3 regions of the Mucilaginibacter sp. P2_A4 genome follow, and region 1 is predicted to be linked to each of the others. Evidence: riboswitches for the same ligand, from Rfam matches in the RefSeq annotation. Region 1 holds a riboswitch; each other region holds the start of a gene.
What was found. Region 1 has a riboswitch for S-adenosylmethionine ahead of AC1DYB_RS26125 (protein-disulfide reductase DsbD domain-containing protein). Riboswitches for the same ligand answer to the same signal wherever they lie in the genome.
Positions count from the first base shown of each region.

Region 2: it holds a riboswitch for S-adenosylmethionine, as region 1 does, so the genes downstream of both, AC1DYB_RS16700 (TlpA family protein disulfide reductase) here and AC1DYB_RS26125 (protein-disulfide reductase DsbD domain-containing protein) in region 1, are expected to answer to the same signal.
Region 3: it holds a riboswitch for S-adenosylmethionine, as region 1 does, so the genes downstream of both, AC1DYB_RS20205 (O-acetylhomoserine aminocarboxypropyltransferase/cysteine synthase family protein) here and AC1DYB_RS26125 (protein-disulfide reductase DsbD domain-containing protein) in region 1, are expected to answer to the same signal.

Region 1 is NZ_JBFUCX010000018.1:76,815-87,329, reverse strand. It holds gene AC1DYB_RS26135 (peroxiredoxin family protein) at 63-1,391, opposite strand; gene AC1DYB_RS26130 (peroxiredoxin family protein) at 1,418-2,737, opposite strand; SAM riboswitch class I at 2,956-3,068, opposite strand; gene AC1DYB_RS26125 (protein-disulfide reductase DsbD domain-containing protein) at 3,483-3,929, opposite strand; SAM riboswitch class I at 4,157-4,272, opposite strand; gene AC1DYB_RS26120 (family 2A encapsulin nanocompartment shell protein) at 4,654-5,574, shown strand; gene AC1DYB_RS26115 (family 2A encapsulin nanocompartment cargo protein cysteine desulfurase) at 5,558-7,483, shown strand; gene AC1DYB_RS26110 (serine acetyltransferase) at 7,493-8,311, shown strand; gene AC1DYB_RS26105 (cation:proton antiporter) at 8,323-9,594, shown strand; gene AC1DYB_RS26100 (histidine kinase dimerization/phosphoacceptor domain -containing protein) at 9,637-10,515, opposite strand, start outside.
Region 2 is NZ_JBFUCX010000008.1:283,667-294,181, reverse strand. It holds gene AC1DYB_RS16735 (TonB-dependent receptor) at 1-771, opposite strand, end outside; gene AC1DYB_RS16730 (FecR family protein) at 977-2,143, opposite strand; gene AC1DYB_RS16725 (RNA polymerase sigma factor) at 2,282-2,863, shown strand; gene AC1DYB_RS16720 (LTA synthase family protein) at 3,049-4,980, shown strand; gene AC1DYB_RS16715 (hypothetical protein) at 5,152-6,957, shown strand; gene AC1DYB_RS16710 (STING domain-containing protein) at 7,026-7,694, opposite strand; tRNA gene AC1DYB_RS16705 (tRNA-Gly) at 7,903-7,978, opposite strand; SAM riboswitch class I at 8,281-8,392, shown strand; gene AC1DYB_RS16700 (TlpA family protein disulfide reductase) at 8,511-9,080, shown strand; gene AC1DYB_RS16695 (SusC/RagA family TonB-linked outer membrane protein) at 9,460-10,515, shown strand, end outside.
Region 3 is NZ_JBFUCX010000011.1:144,366-154,880, reverse strand. It holds gene AC1DYB_RS20230 (acetate uptake transporter) at 1-372, opposite strand, end outside; gene gpmA (2,3-diphosphoglycerate-dependent phosphoglycerate mutase) at 479-1,168, shown strand; gene AC1DYB_RS20220 (hypothetical protein) at 1,284-1,769, shown strand; gene AC1DYB_RS20215 (homoserine dehydrogenase) at 1,833-3,044, opposite strand; gene AC1DYB_RS20210 (homoserine O-acetyltransferase family protein) at 3,044-4,099, opposite strand; gene AC1DYB_RS20205 (O-acetylhomoserine aminocarboxypropyltransferase/cysteine synthase family protein) at 4,188-5,513, opposite strand; SAM riboswitch class I at 5,763-5,873, opposite strand; gene AC1DYB_RS20200 (trans-sulfuration enzyme family protein) at 6,485-7,603, opposite strand; gene AC1DYB_RS20195 (hypothetical protein) at 7,703-8,230, shown strand; gene mqnE (aminofutalosine synthase MqnE) at 8,324-9,520, shown strand; gene AC1DYB_RS20185 (histidine phosphatase family protein) at 9,610-10,230, shown strand; gene AC1DYB_RS20180 (menaquinone biosynthetic enzyme MqnA/MqnD family protein) at 10,248-10,515, shown strand, end outside.

The sequences.
Region 1 (10,515 bases):
TTTGTTTACTTGTTTTAGTGAACCCGGTAAAGCTGTTACCCCTTACCGGGATTTAATTTAGTTTATTTTCCTTTGAGTTCTTTTTGATCGGTACCTGTAACATTACCTGCGCTGGCAGGTGCCGGTTCGGCAATCAATTCATCCAACAATTTGTTGAATTTCTTTTCGTAATCCTGGTAATATTTACCGGTAACAGTGCCTGTGTAGCCTGTGTATATTTCACGCACATCGCCCTTCCTGTCAATAATGATGGTGGTAGGGAATGCCACAAATTTGTTTAGTGCAGGCAGTTTTTGCGATACTAGCTTTTTATCAGCTAAGCCGCCGAAAACGATATCATACTGGATATTGTATTTATCTCTCAGCTTGCCTAAAGTATATTTGGCATAGTCCAGGCTATCTTTCTGCTCAAAACCAATAGCAATGGCTTCTACCCCACGGCTGTGGTTTTTATTAAACCATGGCGAAAGGAATACCGTTTGATCTGTACAGTTGGGGCACCAGGTACCTACAATTTCAATAATGGTTACTTTGCCTTTATACTTATCATCGCTAAGCGATACTGGTTTTCCATTTAGGTCGGGAAAAGTAAAGTCCAGCTTTTTGTAACCTTCTTTAAGGTAGGTTAGTTTATACGGATCTGGCAATTCTGCTTTATCGTCCTTCACAGCATCAAACTTTGTGTTATCATAAATACCGGAACCAATTTCGCCGCTTAATGTACCGTCAGCATTGATCTTGCCCTTGTATATCTTTGGACTCGGACCTGTAAAGCCGGATAATTCGAACTCATTCCCCTGAACGGTACCCTCCAATTCGCGGCTATCGCCGGTTACCTGCATAATTACGCCGGTAAGTTTATTGCCTGTTTGTTTCAAAACAGCTATTTTGTTAGGCACCTGGTCTTTTGAATAAACTTTCAGTTCCCATTTTCCGGTTAGGTTCGCCGTCGGGGCAATATCCTTTCCGGGTTCAACAAAACGGTAAGTTTTTCCATATTCAGCAGTGAAAGGCAGAGAATTACCACGGAAGCCCGGTACCAGGCTGCGGTATTCACCGCTTAACGTTCCGTCATCTTCCACTTTAGCAACCAGGGCGGCGTCATAGGTATTCATTTTGATAAACACAGAGTCCCTGCCAATCTGCTTTACATGAAAGTTGTCCCGGCGGCTGCCATTAATCAGCGTAAATACCGCGTGCTCCGCGTCTTTACCCTTTAATTCAAAGTTGAAAGGAACCTTGGTTTCGGCAACGGTAAATACACCGCGCCATACACCTTGCTTAATAAATTTCACAGGCGGATTTTTATCCGCGGCTAATGCTGCTGCACCGCTAAACAATAAACCTACAGACAGGCATTTGAATGAGGTAATTAAATTGATAGTTTTCATTTGATAAATTATAGGATCAGTTAATGTTAGTTTCCTGGATGGGTTGATGGATCTGCAATAGCCGCTGTTTCCGGGGCCGGTTCAGCGATAAGTTCGTCCAACAGTTTATTAAATTTCTTTTCGTAATCTTCGTGGTATTTACCCGTTACCGTACCTGTATAGCCGGTGTAGATCTCCCTTACATCACCTTTTCTATCAATGATGATGGTGGTTGGGAAAGCGATAAATTTATTCAATGCAGGTAGCTTCTGCGATACCAGCTTTTTATCGGCCAGGCCGCCAAAAGCGATATCATAATTGATCTCGTATTTTTCTTTCAGCTTACCTAATGTGTATTTGGCATATTCCAGGCTGTCTTTCTGCTCAAAACCCAATGCAATGGCTTCTACACCACGTTGATGGTTTTTATTGAACCATGGAGATAGGAACACGGTTTGATCGGTACAGTTAGGGCACCAGGTACCAATAATCTCTACGATCACTACTTTACCTTTGTATTTGTTATCGCTGAGAGACACCTGTTTACCATCTATCCCCGGGAAAGAAAAATCAAGTTTTTTATAGCCTTCTTTCAAAAATGTAAGCTTATAAGGATCAGGCAATTCCACCTCTGTTTTTTTAGCAGCATCGAACTTCAGATTTTTATAGATGCCGAAGCCTTCTTCACCGCTGATAGAGCCGTCGGCGTTGATCTTGCCTTTTATGATGAACGGACTTGGGCCGGTAAAACCACTCAGTGCAAATTCATCGCCCTGAACAGTACCTTCCAGTTCGCGGGTATCACCAACTACAGTCATCACTACGCCGGTAAGCTTGTTTCCTTTTTGTTTCAATAAGGCTATAGATGCAGGAACAGCCTCTTTACTGTAGGTTTTGATTTCCCATTTACCGGTCAAATCCGCTTTAGGGGCTACATCTTTGCCGGGTTCTACAAAGCGGTAGGTTTTACCATATTCTGCAGTAAATGGTAAAGAATTGCCCCTGAAACCCGGTACCAGGCTACGGTATTCGCCGCTTAGCGAACCATCGTCTTCAATTTTGGCTACCAGCGCAGCATCATAGGTGTTCATTTTAATATAAACTGAATCGGTACCTACAGATTTTACGTGGAAATTATCCCTCCGTGAACCATTAATAAGCGTAAACACAGCGTGCTCGGCATCCTTGCCTTTCAGCTCGAAATTAAAAGGTACTTTTGATTCGCTTACGGTGAATTCACCGCGCCATTTACCTTCTTTTATAAACTTAGGCTTTGGGGTTTCATGGGCCGATAATATCGTAACCCCACTAAGCAGTAAAGCGGCCGATAGCAGCCTTGTTTTGGTTAAGTAGTTTGTAGTGTTCATTTGTATAAGTTTTAATTATTGTTGATTGATGCGATGCCTGAAAATTTGGACATAAGTATTCCATTGGGCTTAACAAGCCTTTGAAAAAACGCTATAAATTTTTAAGGTGCCTGGTTTTTAAAACCAGAAAACATACTGAACCATACAACAACATCGTTTGATGGCTGCGGGTTGTGGCTGTGGGTAATGACTGTTAAATGTGTTCATGACTTTTAGTTAATTTATATTCCGGCGCATAATTGCTACCGAAAAAAGTTTAGCACTTATTTCAGGTTTCTGAAAAGTTGCTATAAGATCATCGAGACTTCCTCTCCCTTATTCTTTATAAATCAACTAATTAATGGTGGGGTTAATTAGAATGGTGTAAAGGTAGCAATAAATATGATAAATACAATAAAATCTATAGACTTAATAGAATATTTTTTAATTCTTTATGTTTTTAGTAATTATTTATCTTGTAAAATGATATACATCCTGGACTGCACAGCACACGCCTGATTTACCACCATAGCAAAGCAACGCACTTAGTACAGCCAGGATGTATATCTTGATTAAGATTTAAAAACCGGAAACGTAACTACGTTTTTAACAATGGCAATAACAACAGAAAAGGGTGCCACCATTCTGTTTGCGGGCTTTAGTGAATAAATTTGATCTTGGTTTCATGGTATTAGTTTGTAATTCTGCAGATCAATTGGTGGCTATTGCACTGCTTACTAATTAAGTATTTTGATTATATACGATACTATTTTACGGGTATATTAAACTCCACATCATCTGGCGGTAAACATTGCTTGTCGTTACATGCCATAAAATTTACCGTGCCGCTAACCGATGCCTGGCCCGATTTAAGTTTTACTTTTTGCTGAAATATAACTGCCTGTTCAAAATACTGCACGTTCATGCTAAACGATTTTTCATACTTGCTTACTGGCTTGGGCTCGGTTGTATTACCCACTAAAATGTAGTTGTCGTTTTTTTCAAACTTTAGTGAAGTCTTTATAGGTCCGCCATCGGCAAGATGCTGCGAATAAATGTGCCAGCCTTTATCAATGGTAGCTTTTATAAATACTACGGCTTGTTCATTATCAATCTTTTTGGCTGCATATGACCATTTTACCGGTGTAAGGATCTGTGAAAAAGCAGTGGTGCTGATAACAATTGTTAAAGCGGTAAGTATTACTTTATTCATTTGGTAAATTCTATTTGTAATAATGTGATGTATAGTGGGTAGTTTGCAATTGAGGCCGGTTCTTTAAAGGAACATTAAATCAACAACACATTGTTACATCATTACGAAGCGATCTGTAAATATTGGCAGGTAATTGGGAAAAAGTATTCATGTATTTAGTTGTTTATTTATGTTCTTTACACTTATCTAAAAGAGAGCCGGAGAGAATACCTGTAGAATTCTATACCAACTTATCTTCCTCCCAACGGGAGCAGGAATTAGCACCTTTTACTAAATCTGAGATTCATGGTACAGGTTGCCAAGACGTCATGGGGCCTTTCCCTCTGTCTTTTCTGGATAAGTATAAAAGAACGTGATGTTGCAAATATATATTAAAAACTATAATTCCTATAGACTTTATATAATTTATTTCATTTTGTTATTTTTCAAATAAATTGCAGGTGTTGAAGCATTCATTTTTAGGCAATAATACCGGATTACCAAATCCATTAACAATTAAATAGCCCCATTTAATTACCATGAAGTTAACGCTGTGTCCCCTATCTCTTCAACCTTAAAATAGCTGAACTATAGTATCAGCACTCCTTTAAAAATTATTTTTTGTAATAAAATTCAATAGTATATAAAATCTATAGAATTTATATACTATAATTGTATGTCATGTAATTCTGTTTTTACGGCACATTAAAATCATTATTTAAAGCACACTCCTATTATCTAAAAAATGGCAGAGCAAAAAGCAAAACAAACGGCCCTTGGTGATGTAGCCGCCAGGCAGTTAGCGGTAGCAACCCGTACCGTTCCACAATTATCAACTATTACGCCACGGTGGTTAACCCATTTACTCAATTGGATCCCGGTTGAATCGGGCGTTTATCGGTTAAATAAGGTGGTACATGCAAACAATGTAGAAGTGGATTGCTCTTCGCGCGATGAACGTGAACTGCCATCAACCTTTGTGGATTATGAGGAAAATCCCAGGGAATACAACCTGAGTGCTGTAAATACGGTACTGGATGTACACACCCGTGTATCTGACCTGTATAGTAAGCCTTATAACCAGATCAGCGAGCAATTGCGCCTTACTATTGAGATAGTTAAAGAAAGGCAGGAAAGCGAACTTATCAATAACCCCGAATACGGGCTACTGAGCAGTATTTCGCCATCACAAAAAATTAAAACCAGGCTGGGCCCTCCCACCCCCGATGATCTGGACGAACTGATAACCAAAGTGTGGAAAGAGCCCGGCTTTTTCCTTTTGCACCCATTAGCTATTGCCGCCTTTGGCCGTGAATGTACCCGCCGGGGTGTACCACCGCCAACGGTTTCACTATTCGGATCGCAATTTATTACCTGGAGAGGAATCCCGCTTATTCCTTCAGATAAACTGCCTATCGTAAATAATAAATCAAAGATCATCCTGTTAAGGACAGGCGAAAGCCGCCAGGGCGTTGTAGGCTTGTTTCAACCTGGTCTTCCGGGCGAGCAGTCACCAGGTTTATCTGTCCGTTTTATGGGTATCAATAACAAAGCGATTGCCTCATACCTGGTTTCGCTTTATTGCTCTTTAGCCGTTTTGGTTGATGATGCTATTGCCGTTTTAGAAGATGTTGATTTAAGCAATTACCATGAGTACAAATATTAATCCGGATAACTTACTTAACCTGCAGGAACTGGAGCAACTGGCTAATCAGTTTTTTAAATCAGGACTTGGTGGCTTAGTAAACCAATTACCTGTGCAACAAGCTCCTGAGCCTTTTTTATTACCCGGCAATATAGGTGATGAAGGCTTGTTTAGTCCGCCCCAACAGGTAAATACGCCTATACACTCCATTCCTTCAAGTACAATTGGAGGTGGTGGTATTGCGCCATCTGCCATTAACCAGAATAATGCTGTTAACCTAAAGGATCCGCAAACCAGTTTTGCAGATCCTAATTTAAGTAATCATCCTAATTCGTCGGCACCTGTTTCTGGTAGTACCCCCACCGCTTTTGGCGATCAATTGCCGGTGCGACCTGGTTTTAGTTATGACTCTTATTTGGTAAAAACAGATCTTATACCAGATTTTCTCTTAAAGCAAAGGTTCCCGGTTGAGCAACTTTCTTTTGCCCCCGACGGCTTGTTTCAGCTACCTTACCAGCAGGACCAGGCCTTTGATATCGAGCTAAAGAAAATATTGAGCAACATTAATACATCGGGGCCTTCAAACGCTTTGCCATTTACCGGTGCACCTGCTGCTACCGAAATACCGTTTTACTTTTTATCTGATAAACATGGCTTACCTGCGGTAAAATCAGACCAGGGAAAAGTTAAACAGGCAGGCGTCAGCAATATCATCAGTCCGCCGTTTGATGTAAACCTGGTTAGGCGCGATTTTCCCATATTACAGGAACAGGTGAACGGAAAACAGCTGATATGGCTTGACAATGCGGCAACTACTCAAAAACCTAAGCAGGTAATTGACCGCATCAGCTACTTTTATAAACACGAAAACTCCAACATCCACCGTGCTGCACATGAACTGGCAGCAAGGGCTACCGATGCTTATGAAGGCGCACGCAAAAAGGTACAAACTTTTTTAAATGCCGGTTCCATAAACGAGATCATATTTGTTCGTGGCGCAACCGAAGCCATTAACCTGGTGGCCAAAAGCTGGGGCGAGCAAAACCTGCATGCGGGCGATGAGATTATTGTGAGCCACCTGGAACATCATGCCAATATTGTTCCATGGCAGCAGTTAGCTGCTAAAAAGGGCCTAAAAATAAAAGTAATTCCTGTGGATGACGACGGGCAGGTATTGATAGATGAATATGTAAAACTCCTCGGGCCCAAAACCAAATTGGTGTCATTTACCCAGGTATCAAACGCTTTGGGCACAGTAACGCCGGCCGCGCAAATTGTGCACCTTGCTCACCTGGCCGGGGCTAAAGTACTGGTAGATGGCGCTCAATCCGTATCGCACATGCCTGTTGATGTACAGGCCTTAAATGCCGATTGGTTTGTATTCTCGGGCCATAAGGTTTTTGGGCCTACGGGTATCGGCGTACTTTATGGTAAAGAAGATTTATTAAATGAAACCCAACCCTGGCAGGGAGGTGGCAACATGATCAAAGATGTAACTTTTGAGCATACCCAATACCATGATGCCCCCGGCCGCTTTGAGGCTGGCACCGGTAATATTGCTGATGCAGTTGGCCTGGGTGCGGCAATTGATTATGTAAGTCGTTTAGGGATGCCGCTTATAGCGCAATACGAACATTATTTACTGGTTTATGCAACCCAATTGTTAAGAGAAGTAAAGGGAATACGCCTGATAGGTACTGCCCCGGATAAAGCTAGTGTTTTATCATTTGTATTAGATGGCTACAAAACCGAAGAGATAGGCGCAGCTTTAAACCAACAGGGTATAGCCGTACGGTCTGGTCATCACTGTGCACAGCCTATTCTTAGGAGGTTTGGCGTTGAAAGCACAGTTAGGCCTTCGCTGGCATTTTATAATACCTGTGCCGAAATTGATTTGCTGGTGAACACCCTTCATAGCCTTAAACGATAATATACCGGTATGAAAGACGATAAATTTGACAGCTTTATACAATCGCTATATCAAACCCATAAAGCTGAATGGGAAGCGACACCGAAGATCAGGCAATGTGTTGGTTGGTTATCTGATCTTTTTGAATTCCTGTTTCCAAATAACCATGCCAATAAACTATCAATCTATGGCGGTCATCTTAAAAAGAACCAGATAGATCTTGAAAATATATTGTTAAGTTATCTCGATCCCAATGATATTGATATTGAGGAAGCGGTTATTTTATTTTATGATTCATTGAATGAAATTTACCAGGATCTGCGGCAGGATGCTTCCATGATATATGAAAAAGACCCTGCCGCCACCAGCGTACATGAGGTAATTGTATCTTATCCGGGCTTTTACGCCATAGCGGTTTATCGTATAGCACACCAGCTTACCCGGTTGGCTATACCTATTTTACCCCGGATATTATCGGAGCACGCGCATGGCAAAACCGGGGTAGATATTCATCCAAAAGCTACAATCGACGTACCTTTTTGTATTGACCACGGTACCGGAATTGTTATTGGCGCAACCAGCATTATTGGCAAGCATGTAACCATATACCAGGGTGTAACCTTAGGTGCCGCGCAGGTGAGTAAGGAATTATCCGAAACCAAACGGCACCCTACTGTTGAGGATAATGTAGTTATTTACGCCCGCAGTACCATTTTAGGTGGCCGTACGGTAATTGGCCACCACAGTGTAATTGGAGGCAGTGTGTTTTTAACAAAAAGCGTACAGCCCTTTTCGCATGTTTTTAATACTCATCAATTACGAATTGAGGTAAAAGAAAACCTGCAATAATTTCTTTAAACATGGTTTCGAAACTTAACTCATCGGAGATAATTCATTTCCTGCTCATTCTTTTGATTATACTGATCCCGGCGAGGTTGTTAGGCGAGTTATGCCGCAGGTATAAGCTACCAGCTATTATTGGCGAAATTTTCGCGGGTATCATTGTTGGCCCCACCTTGCTGGGATTATTATTCCCATCTGTTTTTAAAGATATCTTCCTGTCTACCCCTCATGCTTTTGAAGCGTTTGATGGTATTGCCAATATTGGCATTATTTTGCTCATGTTTATTGCCGGCTTTGAAGTAGATCTGAAACAGATAAGGCAGAACGGCAAACAAGCTATCAGCATAAGTCTTACGGGTATTATATTCCCTTTTGCTATTGGTTTTGCAGCAGTATGGTTCCTGTACCAAAGTCATTTTGCCAATGGCTTTAATAACCAATTAGTCACCTCGTTATTTTTCGGAACAGCGCTTTCCATTACTGCGCTTTCGGTGATTACTAAAATACTGCTCGACCTGGATATTCTTAACACGCGCATAGGCAACATTGTATTAACTGCTGCTATGGTTGATGATTTTCTGGGCTGGATACTATTCTCCATTATTATCCAACTCATGAACGTTGGCAAAGGCGAAGCCTCATTTTGGTCGGTAAGCATAGTTATACTTTATGCAATTTTCATGTTAACAGGCGGCCGTTGGCTTATACATAAACTATTGGCAATTGCCGGCAAGGGCGAAAAGCCAGGCCGGGTACTTACTATGGCCGTTTGTCTTTGCCTCATCAGCGCATGCATTACCGAAGGACTTGGAGTGCGTGGTATATTTGGCGCCTTCCTGGTTGGTGTTGGCATCAACGATTCTGAATATTTTACGGAAAAACATAAACATGTGCTACATCAATTTACCATTAACGTATTGGCTCCGCTCTTTTTCGCCTCCGTAGGATTAAGATTAAATTTTATAGCCAATTTTAACCTGGAAGTAGTACTTATTATCCTGGTTATTGCCTGCCTGGCCAAACTCATAGGTGCAGGTATTGGCAGCGCGATGAGCGGCATGAGCAAAAATGAATCCATAGCAGTAGCATTTGGTATGAATGCAAGGGGATCGCAGGAAATTGTGCTGGGTTTATTGGCCCTGCAGGCAAAAATAATAAGCGAACCTGTGTTTGAGGGCCTGGTTGTGATGACGGTAGTTACCATGATTATCTCAGGGCCCATTATGAAGCATTATTTTTTAAAGGAACAAAAGTTACAATTAACCGTAGCAAATTCTCCAAGCCCATAATGTTATATAAATCATTGTAAGTTATGCACTTGTAAATTTATATCACATATTGTAGCTGGCGGCGCTTTCCGTTTTAAAGGAAACTTTCACTATCACACCGTTGAAATTTTCAATTTTAAGTTTGCCACCTAATTGCTTGCTTAAGCCTTTCATCAAGTTTAGTCCGAGGGTGCCAATATTTTCTGAATCCAAACCCGCCGGTAAGCCCTTGCCATGATCAATTATCGTTAGATAATTAAAACCATCGCTCATCCGTTTTAAAGCAATTTTTACTATTCCCGTTTCATCGCTTGCATAGGCATATTTAATGGCATTTGTAATTGCTTCGTTCAAAATCAACCCCAGAGGCACTGCCTGCGCTACATCGAGTTTAATTACATCAATTTGCTTTTCAAAATGTATCCGATTGCCTAGATCATAACTATCTTTCAAATAGCTGATCAACTCGTCAATGTACTCAGGCATGCTGATAAGGTCCAAGCTTTCAGACTGATAGAGCTTTTGATGGATCAATGCTATGGAATGCATACGGTTCTCACTGTTTTTGATAACCTCTAATGCTTCATTATTATTGATATAAGCCGACTGGCGCTGCAGCAGCCCCATAACAATCTGTAGATTATTTTTCACCCGGTGATGGATCTCTTTAATGAGCCATTCCTTATCTCGCAATAACCTGTCTTTTTCATTTAGCAGTTGGTTAAGCGATACATTATTGCGCTGTTTAAGCCTGTAACCGTTATATAATAACCCAATAAATAATATCAGCAACACAAGTCCCCCAAGAGTAATGTTCCGCATATTTTCAGACCTTATTACCTTTTCGCGCTGCAATAAACCATCTTTTTTTAACAGCTTAATGTCCCTCTCCTTTTGGTCTGTTTCGTACTTGATCTGAATTTCGGCTATTTGCTTGTTTTT
Region 2 (10,515 bases), on a different contig from region 1:
AAAGGTTCCGTTTCCCCTGATCTGTATGGATACACTTTCGTTACCCGGTTCGCCCGAGCCCTGGCTCACCTGTACGCCGGGTATAGTTCCCTGCAACATCGAAGCCGGATTTATAACCGGGCGCTTATTAAGATCTTCGCCGCTTACTGTAGAAACAGCACCGGTTAAGTTTACCTTTTTTTGCGTACCGTAACCTACAACTACCACCTCATTAAGTGCAGATGTTTGTTCCTTTAATACCACATCAATTTTAGCCTGGTTGCCAACGGTTATTTCCTGGTTAACAAAACCAATAAAACTAAATACCAAAACGGCTTTACTATCAGGTACGCTAAGAGAATATTTACCATCAAGGCCTGTTTGAGTGCCAATCTCAGAGCCTTTTATTTTAATGGTAACACCAGGCAGGGGTAAACCCTTGTTGTCTTTAACCTGGCCTGTAACCGTAATAGCCTGAACAGGGGTTGTTTCCTGTATCTTAGGTGTAACTACGATGGTTGTATTATTGATTACATAAGTAAACGGTTGGTCCTGGAAACATTGTTTTAATGCTTCTTCCAGCTCGACGTTTTGTAAATGCACGTTTACAGGCACTGCCAACTTTAGCATTTTGGCATTGTAAAGCACACTAAATCCACTCTGCTTGTGGATCTCTTTTAGTGCTGCAGCCAGGGATGCATTATTTTTGTTCATGCTGATTTTTTGTGCATAGGTAGTGGAGGCACTAACCTGCAGTATGGAAATCAAGCATAAAAAGAACGTCAATTTCATAATCAGAAATAATTTAGATTGGATACGGGGAAGCTCCCTGCATCTAATTGCAGTAGAAATTTTATACATTTGAATGTTAGGTTAAATAATTGGTTATGAGAAAAATGATCATTGGTTTTTACCTGGCAGCTTCACAGCTTAATACCAGGGGCGGTGCGAACGCTCCTGGTTATTATAACAGGTTAACATTATTGGGCAGATATAACTACTTCATAATGATTACCCTCCTTCCTTCAATTTTATAGTGAATAGTACGGGTTAACTGCATATTGTTTAATAACTCATTAATGTTTTTGTACCTGGATATGGTACCGCCAAACTCGTTCTGTTGCACATTGTCGCGATACTCAATATCAACATCATACCACCTGCTTACCTGTTTCATCACATTTACAATGCTTTCGTCATGAAATACAAAGAAGCCATTGATCCAGGCCATGTTTTCTTCGGTATCGGCCTTGCTAACTTTAATCGCCGCGCCGTTTTCGCCTGCAGATCCCTGTTGGCCGGGAACCAGCATTACTGCCGAGCTTGCATTTGACATTCTTACAGATCCTTCTAAAAGAGTAGTGGTTATGTTGTTATTATCGCTGTAGGCATTTACGTTGAAATGAGTACCCAATACCTGCACCTGAGCACCGTTAGCTTTTACAATAAATGGTTTTTCTTTATTTTTTGCCACTTCGAAATAGGCTTCGCCGGTTAGTTCAACCTGCCTGTCGGTACCGGTAAATGCCTGCGGAAACCTTAATGATGATGCGGCATTTAACCAAACCTTAGTGCCATCTACCAGTTCAACTTTATATTGTCCGCCGCGTGGCGTAGTTATGGTATTAAACTCTGGCGCGGCGCTTGCAACAGCTTCGGGGCTGGTTTTTGTAAAATGATATACAAGTACGCCATTAGCAGTTTTACTCACCTTGATCCCGGTTTTAGCGGCAATTTCACCGTTTTTAGCATCATCGAGAATAATATTTGCGCCGTTGGCCAGCGTGAGGTATGCTTTGTTACTGCCCGGTACAATTTGTTGTTGCTTGTTTTTTGCTATGCCGGTAACTGCCTGTTGTTTTGGTTTTTCACCTTTTATAAAAAACAAGCCCGCAAATAAAGCTATCAGTAAAACAGCTGCTGCGGCCATCCAACGGTAATTGGCTTTTTTACGTGGTGTAATTTCAACTACTTTGCGGCTGTCATTTAGTTTTTGCCAAATTCTGTTGCGTACATCCTGCTCATCAACTAAATCATCGGTCCAGTCATCGCCCTGCAATTTCATTTCATCGCTGTAACTATCAAGCAATTCCTTTTCCATAGGGGTGCATTGCCCGTTAATGTACTTTTGGTACAAAGCCAGAAACTCGTTTTTGGTTATCATCAGGAATATATATTACAGGTTTATACATTATATGTGTAGGTAACATTTAATCACACACATACTTTTTGTAAATTTTTATTTGCAAAAAGTAAAACATTGAAATATTTCAGGTCTTTTCATACTTTTACCCTACCAATTATGTCTAATTCCCCGCTTAGTGACGCTGAACTTTGGGCTGCTATCCGCCGCAATGACGAAGCAGCTTTTACCGCTCTTTTTGACCGGTACTGGGTAAGGCTTTACAAAACCGCGCTGGTGTACGTTAAAGATCGGGAGGAGAGTGAAGAAATTGTGCACGATGTTTTCCTGAATATCTGGAACCGCAGAAACCTGCTGGAAATTGAGTCATTCCCCAATTTTTTACTTACGGCTATCAGGTACCAGGTGTATAACAGGATGAGATCGGCAAAGTCACCCGTTATTTTGGCTCCCGAGGGACTTGAATTAACGGAGCAGGTAGATAGTAACGCAGGCGAGCGGCATATTATGGTTCAGGAGTTTGAACAGGAGCTGGATAAATACCTGGTACAGTTACCCAAACGTTGCCAGGAAATATTTTACATGAGCAGGGTGAGGCAACTCTCCAACCAGGAAATTGCAGGCCAGCTGGGCATCTCAAAACGTACAGTTGAAAACCAGATAACAGTTGCACTTAAGCACCTCAGGATTTGCTTTAAACACATTTCGTCGTTTATTTTAATGATCTACCTGCTTAAATAAATTCAGCCGCTTATCGGCTTTAGCACAGGGCCGCTCTCCGATACATTATTTGCTTTTTTACTATATTCGTTTTTTTTACAATCATCCCTGTATGTAAACAAAGGTATATTAAGGTTTTTTCCCGTAGCGGCTTTAATCGTGCCTTGCCTTATGTAATTTAAGGGTAATAAAAGCAATATTTTTTAATGGAGGTTAAATTCAGATTAGGTGAATATAAGGTTCTTATATTCAGGATTTTATTAGGTTATTTATTTTATTTTATTGGCAGGGTGCTGTTTTTTGCATTTAATGCAAATCTTTTCGCTGTTGATCACCTTTCCTCTATATTAAAACTGTGTTATTACGGGATGGCTTTTGATACAGCCGCGCTATTATATATTAACAGTTTGTTTATTGTATTGAGCATTTTGCCCTTAGCCATTAATACACGGCCCGGTTTCCAAAAAGGGTTAACAATTTTATATTTCATTACAAACCTGCTGGCTTACGCTACCAATTTTGTTGATATTATTTACTACCGTTTTAGCCAGGTTAGATCAACAAAGGCTACACTTGATGTGCTTGCCGATGAAAACAACAAGAAAGCATTATTTAAACATTTTTCCGGAGCATACTGGTATGTAATTATCATTTTTATATTATGCAGCCTTTGCTGGATATGGTTATATAGCCGCGTAAAAATTAAACCCAATCCGGGGAGAAAACCGGCATCCTATTTTTATTCATCAGTAGCTGCATTCTTAATTGTGCTGGCTTTAGTTATTGGTGGCATACGGGGCGATTTTAGTCACAGCACCAGGCCTATAAACATGATTGATGCCTACAAACACGTAATCATCCCCAACCAGGGCGATATTGTATTAAACACACCTTTTGCCATTTTCAGAACGCTTAGCGCCAACAATTTTAAACTTGAACACTGGACAGACCAAAACTATATTAACGCGAATATTAAGCCTGTAAAACAATACAACAACACCCCCGCTGTAAAGCCTAATGTTGTAGTTATTATATTGGAAAGCATGGCAAGGGAGTATTGGGGAAGTATGAACAGGGGCGCCAATATACCCGATTTTAAATCCTACACTCCTTTTTTAGATTCATTATCTGATAACAGCTTAATATTTACCAATGCTTACGCCAACGGGCGGCAATCTATTCACGCCATGTCGTCCATTTTGGCTGGTATTCCATCGTTTCAAACCGCCTTTACTTCATCGCCTTATGCAAAGCAACAAATCCAGTCCCTGGTATCTGTTTGCGATACGTTAGGTTATCAAACTTCGTTTTTTCATGGGGCGGCAAATGGTTCGATGGGTTTCCAGGGCTTCGGCAATATTTTAGGATTTAAAAACTATTACGGCAGAACGGAATATAACAACGACAGGGATTTTGATGGCATTTGGGGTATTTGGGATGAGCCATTTTTTCAATTCATGGGTAAAACGCTTAACACCCAGAAACAGCCATTTATGGCTACGCTGTTTACCCTATCATCGCATGATCCCGATCAGATTCCGGAAAAATACAAAGCGAGGTTTAAAGGTGGTCCGCTTACTATTGATAAATGTGTACAATATACAGATAACTCCCTGCGGCTGTTTTTTAACTATGCAAAAACGCAGCCCTGGTTTAATAACACCATTTTTGTTATAACTGCCGATCATACCAGTCAAACTTATTATCCTGAATATAGTAAGGCTATTAACCGGTTTGCTGTTCCCATATTGTTTTACAGTGCTAATAAGGCTTATGCTTTAAAAGGTGTGAGGACAGACCTGGCTTCGCAAATGGATATATATCCTTCCATAGTTGATATGATAGGTTATAATAAGCCTTTCAGATCATGGGGCAGAAGCCTGATCACCAATTCCCCGGCCGAAACACCAAGGGTAATCAATTCGCCGGGTAATATATACCAGTTTATGCAGGGTAATTATATTTACTTGTTTGATGGAAAAGTATTTACGGGGATTTTTGCGGCTGCCGATAAAGGGCTCGAAAAGAATTTAATGGGCGGGAAAATTGATTCTGAAATGGATAAGGCAATGCTTGATTGTAAGGCCCTGATCCAGGATTATACAGATCGTATTGTAAATGGAAAGTTGAAGCGGTAAACTACTTCTTCGCCCTGTTTTGCGGGGAGCAATCTAAACGTTATTGATATTATGCTGGTGCTTTCGTTAAAAGTAACAGTAACAACGGATTAACAAAATCGCGGTTTTGGTGTTGTAGCTTATTATAAAGCTGCCTGTAGGTTGCTTAAAACTAAAATAAGAGCAATTATTATGGCGGTTTCGTTTTTAAAGCACAGGTGGCAAAAAATTGTATTGATCAGTTTGGCGGCGGTGGGTTTATTGGTGCTTGTTGTAGCATTATTCCTCAATAGTTTTTTAACCAGCAAGCTTACTGCAAAATTAAAGGATGCGGTTTTAAAAGGCTCCGATAGTTTATACCATGTAGATTTTAGTAAAGCCGAGCTGCATGTTTTTGCGGGGAAGGCCACTTTGTATGATATTACCTTCGGTCCGGATACTGCTGTTTACCGTAAGATGCAGGAAAGTGGCGATGCCCCCAATCATCTTTATGAACTGCACGTAAAGCGACTGGAAATTTCGGGAGCGCACCCGCTGCAAACCTGGTTTAAAAAGAAAATGGATATTGGCCGGATTACGCTGAATAGCCCGGAAATATATATCAGTAAAAACACAGATAAGCCGCACAAAAAGGAGCAGAAGGATAAACGAACCCTCTACCAGAAAATTTCCAACAGTTTTAAAATGATCCATGTAGGTCAGATTAACCTGGATGCTATCACCTTTACTTACAGAGATAAGAGTGTCCCCAAGCCTTCGGTTTCTGTACTGAAGGAGATGAACCTGCAAGCTACCGACCTGCTGATAGATTCGACAACGCAAACAGATACCTCCAGAACATTATATTGCAGGGACATCGTTACAGAGCTGAAGCATTATACCCAAACTTCTGCCGGGGGCCTGTATAAATATAAAGTGGGATCGATAAAACTATCCACCCGCGAAGCCCGGTTGGATATTGCAGGGATAGACATACAGCCACTAAGCGTAAAGGCATTTTTTGCCAAAAGCAAAAGCGACCGCTTTACCCTGCACCTTGATAAGGTTACCTTTCATCATTTTGATTACCGCAGCTATCGTAGAGCGCAGGACCTCCTGGTATCAAAAATTACTGTTGATAAAGGAAATTTCGAAGTTTTTGCTAACCCCAATGGCCGGCTTCAAACTACCGACAGGCTGGTAACCTTCCCAAACTGGGCTATCCGCCAGGTAAAAGCGGGGCTCAATGTGGATACGCTCGATATAAAAAAGATCGACGTTACCTACAGCGAGTATAACAAAAGCTCCGGGAAAGCCGGGGCGGTAAAGTTTGATAATACTACGGGTAGGTTTCTCAACCTCACTAATAAAAAAGCTATCCTCAGTCAGCATCCTGTTTGTACGGTTAACCTCAGTACTTATTTTATGGGCAAAGGCAAGCTCGATCTGGCCTTTGGTTTTAATTTAAGCGATGCCCTTTATAGCTACAGCTATAAAGGGCACCTGGGCTCTATGGATATGTTGGCGGCTAATCCGGCGGTTATGCCCCTGGGCCTGGTAAAAATAACATCGGGAAGGGTAAATAGTCTCAACTTTAATATTCACGGCAATAAAAAAAACGCTGCCGGTAAGGTCACATTCCTCTACAACAACCTAAAGGTGGATTTACTGAAACGCGATGAGGAAAAAGGTTACGCGAAAAAGTCGTTGATGTCTCTGCTGGCCAATGCCGTAATACTTAAACAGGATAACCCCGAAGAGGGAAAGCCCATACCACGGTCGGCCAACGTGGTTTTTATCCGCCCGGCAAATTTTCCTTTCTTTAAAACAATATGGCTTACGTTGCTCGATGGACTCAAGTCATGCGTAGGGGTAGGCAAATCGCAGGAAAAAGAAGCCGGTAAGCCAGTTACTGAAAAGGATAAAAAGGAGCGGGAAAAGGCTTTAAAAAAAGCAAGGGAGAAGAAAGAAAAAGAGGAAAAAAAATTCAGGGAACAGCTTGAAAAAAAGAAGAATTAGAAAATTATACCCAGCGGATATAGCAGTTGGATCTGCATCCGGGAGATACAAAATATGTATCTATACACCTACACGTATTGAAACTTGATCCTGTCATTAGGGAACTCATTGCTGTGCTGTATTTTCAATTGCTTTAGTTTATCATCAAAGTATTTATAAATCTTTTTTGAGTTTTTTTCGGCTTTCTGTTGGTTCTCAAACTCTTTTTCCAGGTATCTGGAAAGTGCAAACAGCGTTCTTGGAAATTCATAAATGGTTATGGTGCCATCTTCTTCCTTTTTTGCCCGTACCCAGTAAGGGTCATTTTTTGTTGATTCACGAATATACACTACATCACTTTGTGCTTCTACCATATTGCAGTATTTAACCAAAGCGTTAAGGGTACCCGGTATGCCTACCTTAACGTTAACCTTGCCGGGAGAGTAAGCTACAAGATTAGCATCCGGGAAAGAAAAACTGATATCGGCCTTGCCTTTTAAAAGTTTAGCCAGCCTGCCGGTAAAATTCATAAAATAACCCATCGCCAGTATTTCGGCCAGCGACCTTCTGTAATTACGCTTGTTTTCGGCATGGAAAATTATTGCCAGTATTACAGATACTACAAATCCAGACCCAAAAGCCATCCATTTATTGGGGAACGTAATAATGCCATCAAGGAAGCCGCCATAGGTACCAATGGTTGGTATAATGGAAAATATAAAATCCTTAAACGGGAAAAATCTGAAAGTAAAGGTCATGACTATCAGGTTATTAGTTAATAGTAATAATAGTGATTAATTAAGTGGTATGCAAAAAATGTTGGAATTTGTTTGAATTGCCACAGGCAATTTGTTGAGAAACACCTCATTCACAGCAGCGATGCGGAGAGTAAGGATAATAGCGTACTGGATGCCTGGTTATTAACCTTTTAAAAAAGAAAAGCCCTTCTTTTTTAGAGAAGGGCTTTGGAGCGAAAGACGAGATTCGAACTCGCGACCCCGACCTTGGCAAGGTCGTGCTCTACCAACTGAGCTACTTTCGCATTGGTGTTTCCTGTTTCGAGTTGCGTTGCGGTTAACCGTGTGCCTATCTCGTTTTCGGGAGCGCAAATATAAAAAGAATTGAATACTCTGCAAGTTAAAAATACACTAACCATCTGCTTAATTTAAATTATAGGTCGGCAAGCGAATAATAAGGCTCTTATTTAAGCATTGCCTTGGCTCAATTTGCGGCATGCCGGATGAAATTATTGGGAAGATATTTAAATGACAAATAAATTATATAAAGTCTATGTGTTTAGTAGAATATATTATATATTTGCTGACGAAATAAGTTCTTTAATTTTAATTATCAAGAAAGACTGAGGGAAAGGCCCTATGATGTCTTAGCAACCTGTAAGCCCATTGTTATAAAGGTGCTAATTCCTGTCCGCTATAAAAGGTGGAGAAGATAATATTCGCAAAATTATTGCACAGCCCATGGCTGATCATTATCTCCCTTTCTCTCTGAAATCCTGTTTAATTAAAATACTTAAAAATTTATGCCTGCTAAAAGCAGCATTAAAATTTACAACTATGAATATTAAACATTTACTCATTACCTGTTCGTTTCTGATAAGCGCCATGTTTGCCGGCGCGCAAACTGCAAAACCAGCTGATCCTGCATCTATTGATCGTGGCTATATTGTAAAAGTTGGCGACCAGGCACCTGCAGATTTTGAACTGCAACTTGCCGATGGTACCAAAACCTCCTTAAAAGAGCTGCGCGGCAAAGTTGTTATTCTGCAATTTACAGCCAGCTGGTGCAGTGTATGCCGCGAAGAAATGCCCCACCTTGAAAAGGACGTATGGCAGGCTTATAAAGACAAAGGCCTGATTCTGATAGGCGTAGATCGCGATGAGCCTCTTGAAAAAGTAACAAAATTTCACCAGGAAATGAATATCAGCTACCCGCTGGCGCTTGATCCCGGAGCCGATATTTTTGGCCGGTTCGCCAACAAAAAAAGCGGCGTAACGCGTAATGTTATTATTGATAAGGATGGTAAAATAGTTTACCTCACCCGTTTATATGATACCCAGGAATTTGCATCGATGCTAAAAGCTGTAGATGCGCTGGTTAATAATAAAACTGCATCTGTTAATTAAAAATACCGGGCAATTACGGAGTAAGCTGCTTGCAATTATTTATTCCGGTTGCTTTTTCTATAAGTCAATATCTTAATGTTATGAAAACAACAGCTACCTTTTTTCACGCCAACTATTCTTCTGATGCTACGCTGTTTACCTGCAATTCTTTCCATGGCTGTATGCAAAGCATGCGTTGTTGATGCTAACCCAACCGCAATGGTTATTTAATGAGTGTGCTTGCTGCAGCTTGTTATCTTTTAAATAACCACAAAGCAAAAATTAATTCTTTACAGGTACTATAAAGCATATCAGCGGGTATTTCATGCCAAAAAAGCTGTTAGCTAATGCTTTCATTCTGCTGTATTGATATTCAAAAACTATTCACAATCTATTTATCATGCTTAAAAATTACAAACTGTTACTGGCAATTCTGTTGCCATTTTTTCTCATCCAAACAGTTGCGGCGCAATCTGTTAAAATAAGCGGGGTGGTAACCGCTAAATCCGATGGCCTGCCATTGCCTGGTGTTAATATCTCTGTAAAAGGAACTTCCAATGGTGCTCAAACCAGTGCAGATGGCAAATTCTCCCTCAGCGCCAATGTTAACGATATATTAAAAATTACTTATATAGGTTTCGCAGCGCAGGAGATCACCGTTAAGCAAGCTGAAAACAATTTACAGATCATATTACAGGAGGCTGCCAATTCCCTTAACGAAGTGGTAATCACGGCCCTCAATATATCTAAGGACAAAAAGTCATTGGGCTATGCTGTTCAGGGGTTAAAGTCGAAAGATATCTCCGAGGCTAAAGAAACCAACCTGGTGAATGCGCTGGCCGGTAAAATTGCCGGGGTGCAGGTAACCAACAGCCAGGGTGATATGGGTTCGTCCCGTATCATCATCCGTGGCGAAACCTCTATCGCGGGTAACAACCAACCGCTGTTTGTGGTGGATGGTGTTATAGTTGATAACTCCCAGTTTTTGGGTACAAACGGATCAAGGGATTTTGCCAATGCCATCGCCGATCTTAACTCCGAGGATATTGAATCTGTAAGTGTACTTAAAGGCCCCAATGCGGCGGCTCTTTATGGTTACCGTGCGGCGGCCGGCGTTATCCTCATTAAAACTAAAACAGGTAAAGGCGCAAAGGGCTTGGGTATCAATATTAATTCAAATACCAGCTTCTCAAACGTACAGCTTTTGCCAAATTATCAAAATCAGTATGGCCAGGGTTCAAACGGTAAATTTAGCTATGTTGATGGTAAAGGCGCCGGTGTTAATGATGGAGTTGACGAAAGCTGGGGCCCCGCGTTGGATGGCTCATTAATTCCGCAATTTAATTCAAACGGAGTTGCCGTGCCTTTTATAGCGCACCCGGATAACGTTAAAAATTTCTTTAAAACAGGAGTAACCCTTAACAATGGTGTAGCATTATCAGGCGGTAGCGATAAA
Region 3 (10,515 bases), on a different contig from region 1:
CGTACCAAAAAACATCAGAAACGTAAAAATACCCCATACACCTAAATAAGCGCACATGGCCCCTTCTGAAGCAGGTGTTGTCCAGCCTAATTTTGGCATCACAATAAGCCCCACTAATGATAGCCAGAAAAAGCCGTAGGAAGTAAAAGCTGTTAACCCAAAAATATTGTTCTTTTTGGCTTCAATAACACCCGCAATAACCTGGGCCATACCGCCATAAAATATCCCCATGGCCAGTATCATACCATTCATTTCAAAAAAGCCTGCGTTATGGATATTTAATAAAACGGTTGTCATACCAAAGGCGCAAAGCCCAAGTGGGGCCGGGTTGGCAATACCATCCTTTACAGGGATAGTTGTAGTTGGAATCATAATTGGTTTAGTATTTAATTGGTTTATACCGCAAGCTAATTGAATTATAAATATTTTACAATTTTATTTACAACTCGCGGCTTACATTTGCGTTAAGTAAAAACCTATGCAAAAAATAGTACTAATACGCCACGGCGAAAGTATATGGAACCTCGAAAATCGTTTTACCGGCTGGGAAGACGTTGATCTATCAGAAAACGGTTACCTGCAGGCCCGAAAAGCAGGGGAGATACTTAAAAAGAACGGCTATAACTTTGATGCCGGTTTTACATCATACCTTAAACGATCAATCAAAACCATGCATTTTGTATTGGAGGAGCTTGATCACTTATGGATCCCGGTTGAAAAATCATGGCGGTTGAATGAGCGTTTTTATGGCGCCCTGCAAGGAATGAATAAGGATGAAGCCGTAGCAAAGTACGGCGCCGAACAGGTACTAAAGTGGCGGCGCGACCCAAATGAACATCCACCCGCAATAACCCGCGAAGATCCACGTTTTCCCGGGCACGACCTGCGTTATAAAGATTTAACAGACCGCGAACTACCCTTAACCGAAAACCTAAGCGAAACCATGGACAGGGTTTTACCCTTCTGGAATGAAAGCATTGTAAATGCCATACGCCGCAACCAAAAGGTAGTTGTGGTAGCCCACGGCAATAGCTTGCGTTCATTAATAAAATATATTGACTGCCTTACCGATGAGGAGGTAACCAAGTTAGAGATCCCTACCGCAACACCCTGGGTTTATGAATTGGATCATGGATTAAACCAGATAAGGCATTATTATCTGGATTGAGATTTCCCGTAATTTTTAGTTCGCTGCTTTTTCTAAAATCAGGTTTTCATTTATTCAATATGTGCCGTATTTGTTTATATTCGTCGTTCTTATAAACCATATCCTATATTAAAAAATGAAGAAGTCTGATATTTATGAAATAACCATAAAAATTCTGGGTGTTTACCTTTTGGTATCCAATTTATCTAAAGTACCCGGCTTTTTTACATTTTTAAAAAGCTTCGGTGCCATTTCATCAGCCGACCATGCCGGTGAGCAAATGAATTTATTTTGGTTAAACATTGCAAATTTTGTGTTGATGCTGGCCTTTTCCATTTTTCTGATTGCAGGTACAAGATTTATTACCCGGTTAGTAACCACCACGGCAGACAGACAGGAAAATGTAAAGTTATTTGCCGATAGAAAAGTGATCTATGAGATAGCATTGATCATCATTGGCGGCCTGCTCATTGTTAATAGCCTGCCCGATCTGCTTTACCGCCTATACAATTTATCAAACGTTAGCGATCAAAACTCAGTAATATCATCGATAACAAAAATATTCGTTGGCATTATAACCGTAGCATATGGAAAACGCATTGCCGCTTTCTTTGCGAAATAAATAATGACACCCTAAAGAAATCATAAGAAATGAAAAAGGCCCCGATCCGGAGCCTTTTTCATTTTATGCCGATGCTAAATTCACCCCCGTTAGCTGATCGGCAAAGGCAACAAATGCCCCACTATCAGCTATACGGAATTGATTAGCTATCAAACTTTGCAAATTCACTTTCCCTATAACAAATTTGTAACTACCAGAATAATAACGCTCTTGTATGTGCAAAAACTGCAAAGCTTCCACCAGGCTCTCGTCATCGTACCTTAAGTAGATGTTTAACTCAATATTATTGGTGAATTTAAGATCGGTTTTTTCTTTAGCCTTTTTGTACTCATATTGGTAATTGTACCGCAGCGCTGCAATATCAGATAGTACTGCCGAGCCTGTAGGGTGCCCACCAGCGCCTTTACCAAAAAAGAATTGCTGATCGGCAAAAGCTGCCTGAACAGTTACACCATTGTATTCATATTCTACATTGTATAAAAACTCGGTACTATTTACAAACTTGGGTAATACAAACATAGCTACGTTTTTATCATCCAATTCTTTAGCAACAGGTACCAATTTAATTTTCAAATTCTTTTCACGGGCATACTGCAGGTCCTGGGCAGCCAGGTTTTGGATCCCCAAGTTAAAAATCTCCTCCGGCTGTACAATAACACCGTAGGCATGTGCAGCTGCAATAACCAGCTTATATTTGGCATCAAAGCCGCCAACGTCGCTTGTAGGGTCAGTTTCGGCAAAGCCAAGATCCTGCGCTTGTTTGAGGGCGCTATCATAATCCAAACCTTCAATAAATCCTTTGGATAGTATATAATTTGATGATCCGTTAAAAATGCCGCTTATGGAGTGCAGTAATTCGTTGTCATAATACTCTTCCAGGTTACGAATAATGGGGATACTGCCACACACCGCACCTTCATATAACAATGAGGTACCGTGTTTATGCTGCAGTTCTATCAATTCCTCCAGGTGGAGCGCGATCATTTTTTTACTGGCCGATACAACATTTTTACCTGAGCTTAACGCCCTTGAAACTATCTCGAAGGCGGCTTCGGTATCATTTATTAGCTCAACAATGGTATTAATCTCCGGGTTGTTCAGCAACTCGTCTCTATCAGTGGTAAATAATTCTGCGGGTAAAGTGCGCTTTTTATGCGGGTCCTTAATGGCAAATTTTACTATTTCGATGTTTAAATTTTTTGTTATGATGATATCATATAATCCCTGTCCAACAACTCCAAATCCAAATAATCCTATACTTAACTTTTTACTCATTACGCTGTACGTTGCAATTCTATAATTTTTCCTTTTACATCGGTCTTAAAAAACGATGTAATAATATTTGTTAATGCTTCTGTTTCAATCAAAAAACCATCGTGGCCATAAAATGAATCCAACTCGGCAAAGGCCGATTTTGGAATATGCCTGAACAGGTATTCCTGTTCTTCAATAGGGAATAACACATCTGATTTTATGCCAATAACCAGTGTACGTGCTTTGATCAGGCTTAACGCCTTTTCTACACCGTTACGACCACGGCCTACATTGTGCGAATCCATCACTTTTGTTAAATACCAATAGCTATGGGCGTTAAAGCGATTTACCAGCTTTTGCCCCTGATAGTCCTGGTATGATGATGACTTAAAATCATCAGTTTTATTATCTGTTTCTTCCTGCTGAGTTATGCCGTAGGTTTTATAGGTACGGTAGGAGAGCAGCGCAATACTTCTTGCGGCTTTCAAACCTTTTTGACCTCCATCCGGGGTATTATCATGAAAAGTAGGATCGGCACTCAAAGCCAAACGCTGTGATTCATTAAATGCTACTCCCCATGGAGAATGGCGCGCATTGGTAGCTATCAGTATCAGGTTTTTAATCCTGGCTGGTTCAATAATCCCCCATTCAATTGCTTGCTGGCCGCCCAATGAGCCCCCGATAAGGATATGAATATTTCCTATTCCAAGATGATTTGCAAGTAACTGATGTGCTTTTACAATATCCCTGATGGTAAATTGCGGAAAAGCCTGTAAATATGGCTCCCCGCTTGCCGGATTAATGCTCAAAGGATTGGTTGTGCCATATGGCGAACCCAGGATATTGGCACATACAATAAAATGCTCTTCGGGGTTAAATTTATTGCCTGTACCCACAAAGCCTTTCCACCAGTCAAAAACATCGGCATTGGCAGTTAGCGCATGGCAAATCCATATCACGTTGTCCTTCTCCTTATTTAATCTGCCATAAGTGTGAAAGCCAATCTCCAATTCATGTAATTGCTCGCCGGATTCAAGACCGAATGGTTGTGTGTACTTAAATATTTCTGTGTTCATTCTTCTGTTTTGTTATCACAGGTGCAGCTAATTTTAATTTAGCTGCATCCCGTAACAACTTTACTATATCACTTAAAAAAAAACTATACTATACTAATTGGGCCGATGCCCTTTTTATTTTGGCAAATGCCTGTTCAAAATCTGCTTTAATATCATCAATATGCTCAATACCAACAGCTACACGTAATGAATTAGGTGTTACACCTGCTGATAATTGTTCTTCATCAGACAGCTGCTGATGTGTAGTTGCTGACGGCTGAATAATCAATGTTTTAGCATCACCAACGTTAGCTAAATGACTAACCAGCAAAAGATTGTCAATTAATTTACCGGCATCTTCCTTATCGCCATCTATCTCAAATGATAGCACCGCTCCAAATCCATTTTTAAGGTATTTTTTCGCCAATTGATGATAAGGAGATGATTCCAATCCGGGATAGTTAACTGATGCTACCTGCGGGTGCTGATCAAGCCATTTGGCAAGCTCCAACGTGTTATCTACATGGCGTTGTACACGCAATGAAAGGGTTTCTAGCCCTTGGATATTAAGCCATGAGTTAAATGGAGATTGTGATGGACCAAAGTCACGTAAACCTTCCACACGGGCACGTATAATAAACTGGATGTTGCCAAAAGGACCGCCAATGCCAAATACATCGGCAAAAACCAAACCATGGTAACCTTCAGATGGCTCTGTAAACTGCGGAAATTTGCCATTAGCCCAGTTATAAGTTCCTCCATCAATTATTACTCCGCCAATGCTGGTACCATGACCGCCTATCCATTTTGTTGTTGATTCAACCACTATACTGGCGCCATGCTCCAACGGGCGAAATAAATAGCCGCCGGCTCCAAAAGTATTGTCGACTATTAAAGGCAGGTCATGCTTTTTTGCAAGAGCACCTATCTTATCAAAATCAGCAATGGTAAAGCCAGGGTTACCAATAGTTTCCAGGAAGATAGCTTTGGTTTTATTATCGATAAGTGCTTCAATGCTTTCGGCGGTATCATCCTTGGCAAAACGTGCCTCGATGCCTATTCGCTTAAAGGAAACTTTAAACTGGTTATATGTACCACCATATAAAAATGGTGAGGAAACAAAGTTATCGCCGACTTGTAATATGTTATTTAATGCAATGAATTGTGCTGCCTGGCCCGATGCTGTAGCCAAAGCCGCAACACCACCTTCTAAAGCTGCTATGCGTTTTTCAAATACATCAGTAGTAGGGTTCATAATGCGGGTATATATATTCCCAAACTCTTTTAATGCAAACAGGTTGGCACCATGCTCGGCATTTTTAAATACATAAGATGTGGTTTGGTAAAGTGGTACCGCGCGTGAACCCGTTGTTGGATCAACTTCCTGACCTGCGTGTAATTGTAAGGTTTCGAATTTTAAATTGCTGGTAGACATAGGATTTTTTTTTAGATTATAATTAATTCTTTGATGTTTAAATGGACTTTGGAAAGCTGAATAGGAAATGAATATCAGTTTAACAACACGTGCGTTTTTCGGGATTTGAAAAAGAGGAACGTGCTAAAGCATCAACAGCAGCAACAAATACACATATAGCTAATATTTGAGCTAATACGTTGTATATTACCGTTTTGGGTATTAAAAATGTTGCCTGTAGTAATTTTAACTAAATTTTTCATGGTTATAAATTTATATTCCCCGGTGTTATTTGCCGGGACAGGAATTGGCACCTTCTTCAAAATTGAAGGGTTGCCAGCGGGTCATTGAGCCTGATCTCTCGCCGCTTCTTTATAAATCAATACCCGAACTATGCGGAGGATTGATCGATTATGGTATTGCTACCAAATAATGTTCCAAATATAAGCGGATATTTATTTAAATACCAAATTAAATTTTATTTAGATAAAAGACGGGTGGACAAAGGAGCAAAAGTATCAGGAAGAAATAAAAAGCGTTGGTATCTGCGATCTCTTCTCTCGGTAAGTAGGAGAGAAAGGTTAAATCAGGTTAGCTAACAAAATTTGCATAGGGCACAAATCAATCAAGGTTACCTGCACCGTTAGGTGCTACCTGTTTGTAGAAAAACCACGCCCTTAACATTTGCCTCGTTGAGGCTACCTACCTGCTAACAAAGCCAATACCTTGCTAATTTGCAGGTAACGCCTACGGCGCAATTTTGTTTTTTCTTGATTATTGCTACAAACAGGTAGCGCCTAACGGCGCATGCAATTGTGTAAACATAGGTTTAGCGGGAGGGCCCGCGTAAGTTCTACATTAGTTAATACACCGGAATAGTTGTTTGTGAGGACACAAACAACGGAGTAAACACCAATTAGATTAAAGACTGTTGGATAAATAAGCAAAGATGCTTTGTTGATTTAATCCTTGCTCCTTGATCTTTTCATCCTTTATCCATTTAAAGCCTGCTCCAAATCTTCTATCAAATCATCAATATGCTCCAATCCAACCGATACCCGCAGTAAATTGCGCGGTGTTTTTGTATCCGGCCCCTCAACAGTAGCACGATGCTCTATCAGGCTTTCCACGCCGCCAAGGCTGGTTGCTTTGGTGAATATTTTTAGCTTATTGATAATGTTATGGGTATCATTTTCGTCGCCCTTAACTAAAAAGGATAACATTCCTCCAAAGGCCAACATCTGGTCTTTAGCAATTTCATGCTGCGGGTGTGATGCCAGGCCGGGATATAAAACTCTTTCTACTTTTGGGTGATATTCTAAAAACTCAGCTAATAATTGAGCGTTATACACGTGTGCTTTAACCCGATATGGCAGCGTTTTAATACTGCGCACCAGCCAAAAGCAGTCGGTTGGGGAGGGGATAGCACCGCCCATTTCCTGTACTTGGCGAATTTTCGCCCACCAGTCGCTTTTTTCAGCGGTAATTAGTGCCCCGCCCATCAGATCGCTATGGCCGCCAAAATATTTTGTGGCCGAGTGCATCACTATATTAGCCCCTAATGCCAACGGCTGCTGACATATTGGGGTGGCAAAGGTATTATCAACAACAACTTTAAGTCCTTTTGCCTTGGCAATACCCACCACCTTTTTTATATCAGTGATTTTAAGCAATGGATTTGATGGTGTTTCTATCCATATCACACCGGTTTCGGGCTTAATGTGCTGCTGGAGCACTTCGCTATCATTAACATCAATAAAATCGAAAGTCAAAATGCCTGCGAACAGGTTTTTAAGCTGGTTACGCAAACCGTGATACATATCGTCGGGGCAAATAATATGTGTGCCCGGTTTAAGCGATTGAAATACCGCCATACCAGCCGCATTGCCCGATGAAAACGAAGCGGCATCAACACCACCCTCCAACTGAGCTATAACATTTTCCAATAATGAACGGTTAGGGTTTGATGACCGACTATAAATATGCCCACCAGGAAAATCGCCATCTACACCACGCTCAAAAGTGGTAGACATTACAATCGGCTGTATCACAGCTCTTGATGATCCATCAATATGGTTACCTGCATGTATGGCTATAGTTTCAGTTTTCATTATCGTATTATATGTTATGAACTCAAAGTAAATAAGATTATTTGTGATTTGCTGTAGCACTTAGCCTCTTTTTTGCGAATAGGTATAAAAACCGCAACCATGAAAAAATCCCTTATCATTACCTTGCTTATTACCATATGTTTATCGGCCTGCAAAAAAGATGCACTTACAAACGATTATGATAAAAGTTATTCGGCCTGGTTAAGTTTTAAACGAGCTAACAACAACTCCTATTCATATACGACTATAAACGGCTCGGTGGTGTCAGGTGTTAGTGGAGAAACCAAAATCACAGTGAATAAAGGTGTTGTTATAGCAAGAGATTATACATCCTATAAATATAGCCCCAACGCGACCGGTACAGGGAGTGTAAAAACTACCTTAAGTGAATGGCACGAAGATAAAACCAATTTAAATACGCACGGAAATGTAGCAGGACAGGTACTTACCTTAGATGATATTTACAAAAAAGCTAAAAATGAATGGCTTACCGCTGATAAAAAAACTAATGATATTTTCTTTGAGACTACTATCAATGGCATGATATCAACATGCGGCTACAGGCCCAAAGGCTGCCAGGATGATTGTACCATTGGCATACATATTTGGTATATAAATGCACTGTAAACTCAATGTCATTACTTGCTATCATTAAGCGATGTACCTGTTGTATGAAGTATTGTTTTGTGCTTTTTATTACATTTGTGCAAAGTTTTTTGAATGGAAGCTGAGAGTAATTTACAATTATTATTACAAAATCCGGATCTGCCTGCTGATTTAAAGCACATTGCCGAAAAAGTTTTACGGAGCGAACGGATCACCTTTGATGAAGGTGTTACGCTATATGAGCAGGGCGACCTGGGCTACCTGGGCGTTTTGGCCAACTACATCCGCGAGAAACGCCATGGCGATAAAACCTATTTCAATCGTAATTTTCACATCGAGCCTACCAATCTTTGTGTTTATGATTGTAAATTTTGTTCATACTCGCGCCTGCTGAAACAAAAATCAGAAGGGTGGGAGTACACCATGGATGAGATGTTTAATATGGTAACCAAATACGATGGTGAGCCGGTAACCGAAGTGCATATTGTAGGGGGTGTACTACCTCAATATGATGTACCTTTTTACCAGGAGCTTTTTAGCAGGATCAGGAAACACCGGCCCGAACTGCACATTAAAGCGCTGACACCTGTTGAATACCATTACATATTTAAGAAAGCTAAAATAGACTATGCAACCGGCATGCGCCTGATGCATGAAGCTGGTTTAGGTTCAATACCCGGCGGCGGCGCTGAAATTTTCCATCCCGAAGTTCGCGAACTGATCTCGAAGGATAAATGTACCGGCGACCAGTGGCTGGCTATTCATGAAGAATGGCATAAACTGGGTGGGCGCTCAAATGCTACCATGCTTTATGGCCATATTGAAAAATTCCACCATCGGGTTGACCATATGGAGCAGCTACGGCAGTTACAGGATAAAACAGGTGGTTTCCAGACATTTATCCCTTTAAAATTCCGCAACCAGGATAACCAGATGTCACATGTGCCCGAATCAAGTGTGGTTGAGGATCTTCGCAACTACGCTATAGCTCGTATATACCTGGATAATTTTGATCATATCAAAGCTTATTGGGCAATGATCAGTCGCACTACAGCGCAACTTTCTCTTAATTTTGGTGTGGATGATATTGATGGAACGCTTGATGATACCACAAAAATTTATTCTATGGCAGGTGCAGAAGAGCAACACCCGGGCATGAGCACCAAACAACTGGTTGAATTGATTAAAAATGTGGGCAGGTACCCTATAGAGCGCGACACGCTTTACAATGTGGTTACCGATTACAATGATTTTGAATTCCCGGAAACTGAGAAAAAACCACAATATTACAAACTACCAGTAATTAATTAGCCCAAGGCAGAAGGCCCGGGGCGCAACTTCAATAATAAACATGCAGATAAAGCTTTAAACTTCGGCTTCAAGCAATCTGCTAAAAAAGAATGATACAAAAAACCTTATATATAGTACGCCACGGCCAAACAGAGCTTAACAGACAGGGCATTGTACAAGGACGCGGCATGAACACCGATTTGAATGACGAGGGCCGCAAACAAGCCAGTCAGTTTTACGAGGCTTATAAAGATGTTGCTTTTGATAAGATCTATGTATCAGCATTAAAGCGTACCCAGCAAAGCGTGCAATCTTTTATTGATCTTGACATCCCTTACCAAAAATTAAGTGGTTTAGATGAGCTGGCCTGGGGCATACATGAAGGGCAGCCAAGTACTACCGAAAACAAAGCGGCCTTTTTACAGATCATGCGCGATTGGCTCGATGGCCGCTTAGATAGTAAATTTGAAGGTGGCGAAAGCCCCAATGAGGTTGCCATCCGCCAACGTGAAGCGTTACAGGTGATCATGAGTCACCCGGAAGAAAAAACAGTGTTAATTTGTATGCACGGCCGTGCCATGCGTTTATTATTATGCATTTTAACCGGCAAGCCTTTAACAGAAATGGAAACATTTCCGCACCAGAATCTTGTTTTATACAAGGTTGTGACCGATGGCGAGAAATTCGAAATCGTGGATTTCAATAATGCCGAACATTTAAAACAATCCTGAAAGAAAGTACTTTACTTGTGAAAAAGATCAGAATATCAGCAGTAAGCTATACCAACACCAAGCCCTTTATATACGGTTTACAACAAACCGGGTTCATAGATAAGATAGAACTAAGTTTGGACATGCCGTCAGACTGTGCTCAAAAACTCATAGATGATGTGGTAGACATCGGGTTAATCCCGGTAGCAGCTACCTTAAATCTACCACAGTGGGAAATAATATCTGATTATTGCATTGGTGCAGTAGGGCCAGTCAACTCTGTATTCATCTTTAGCAATTGCGCGG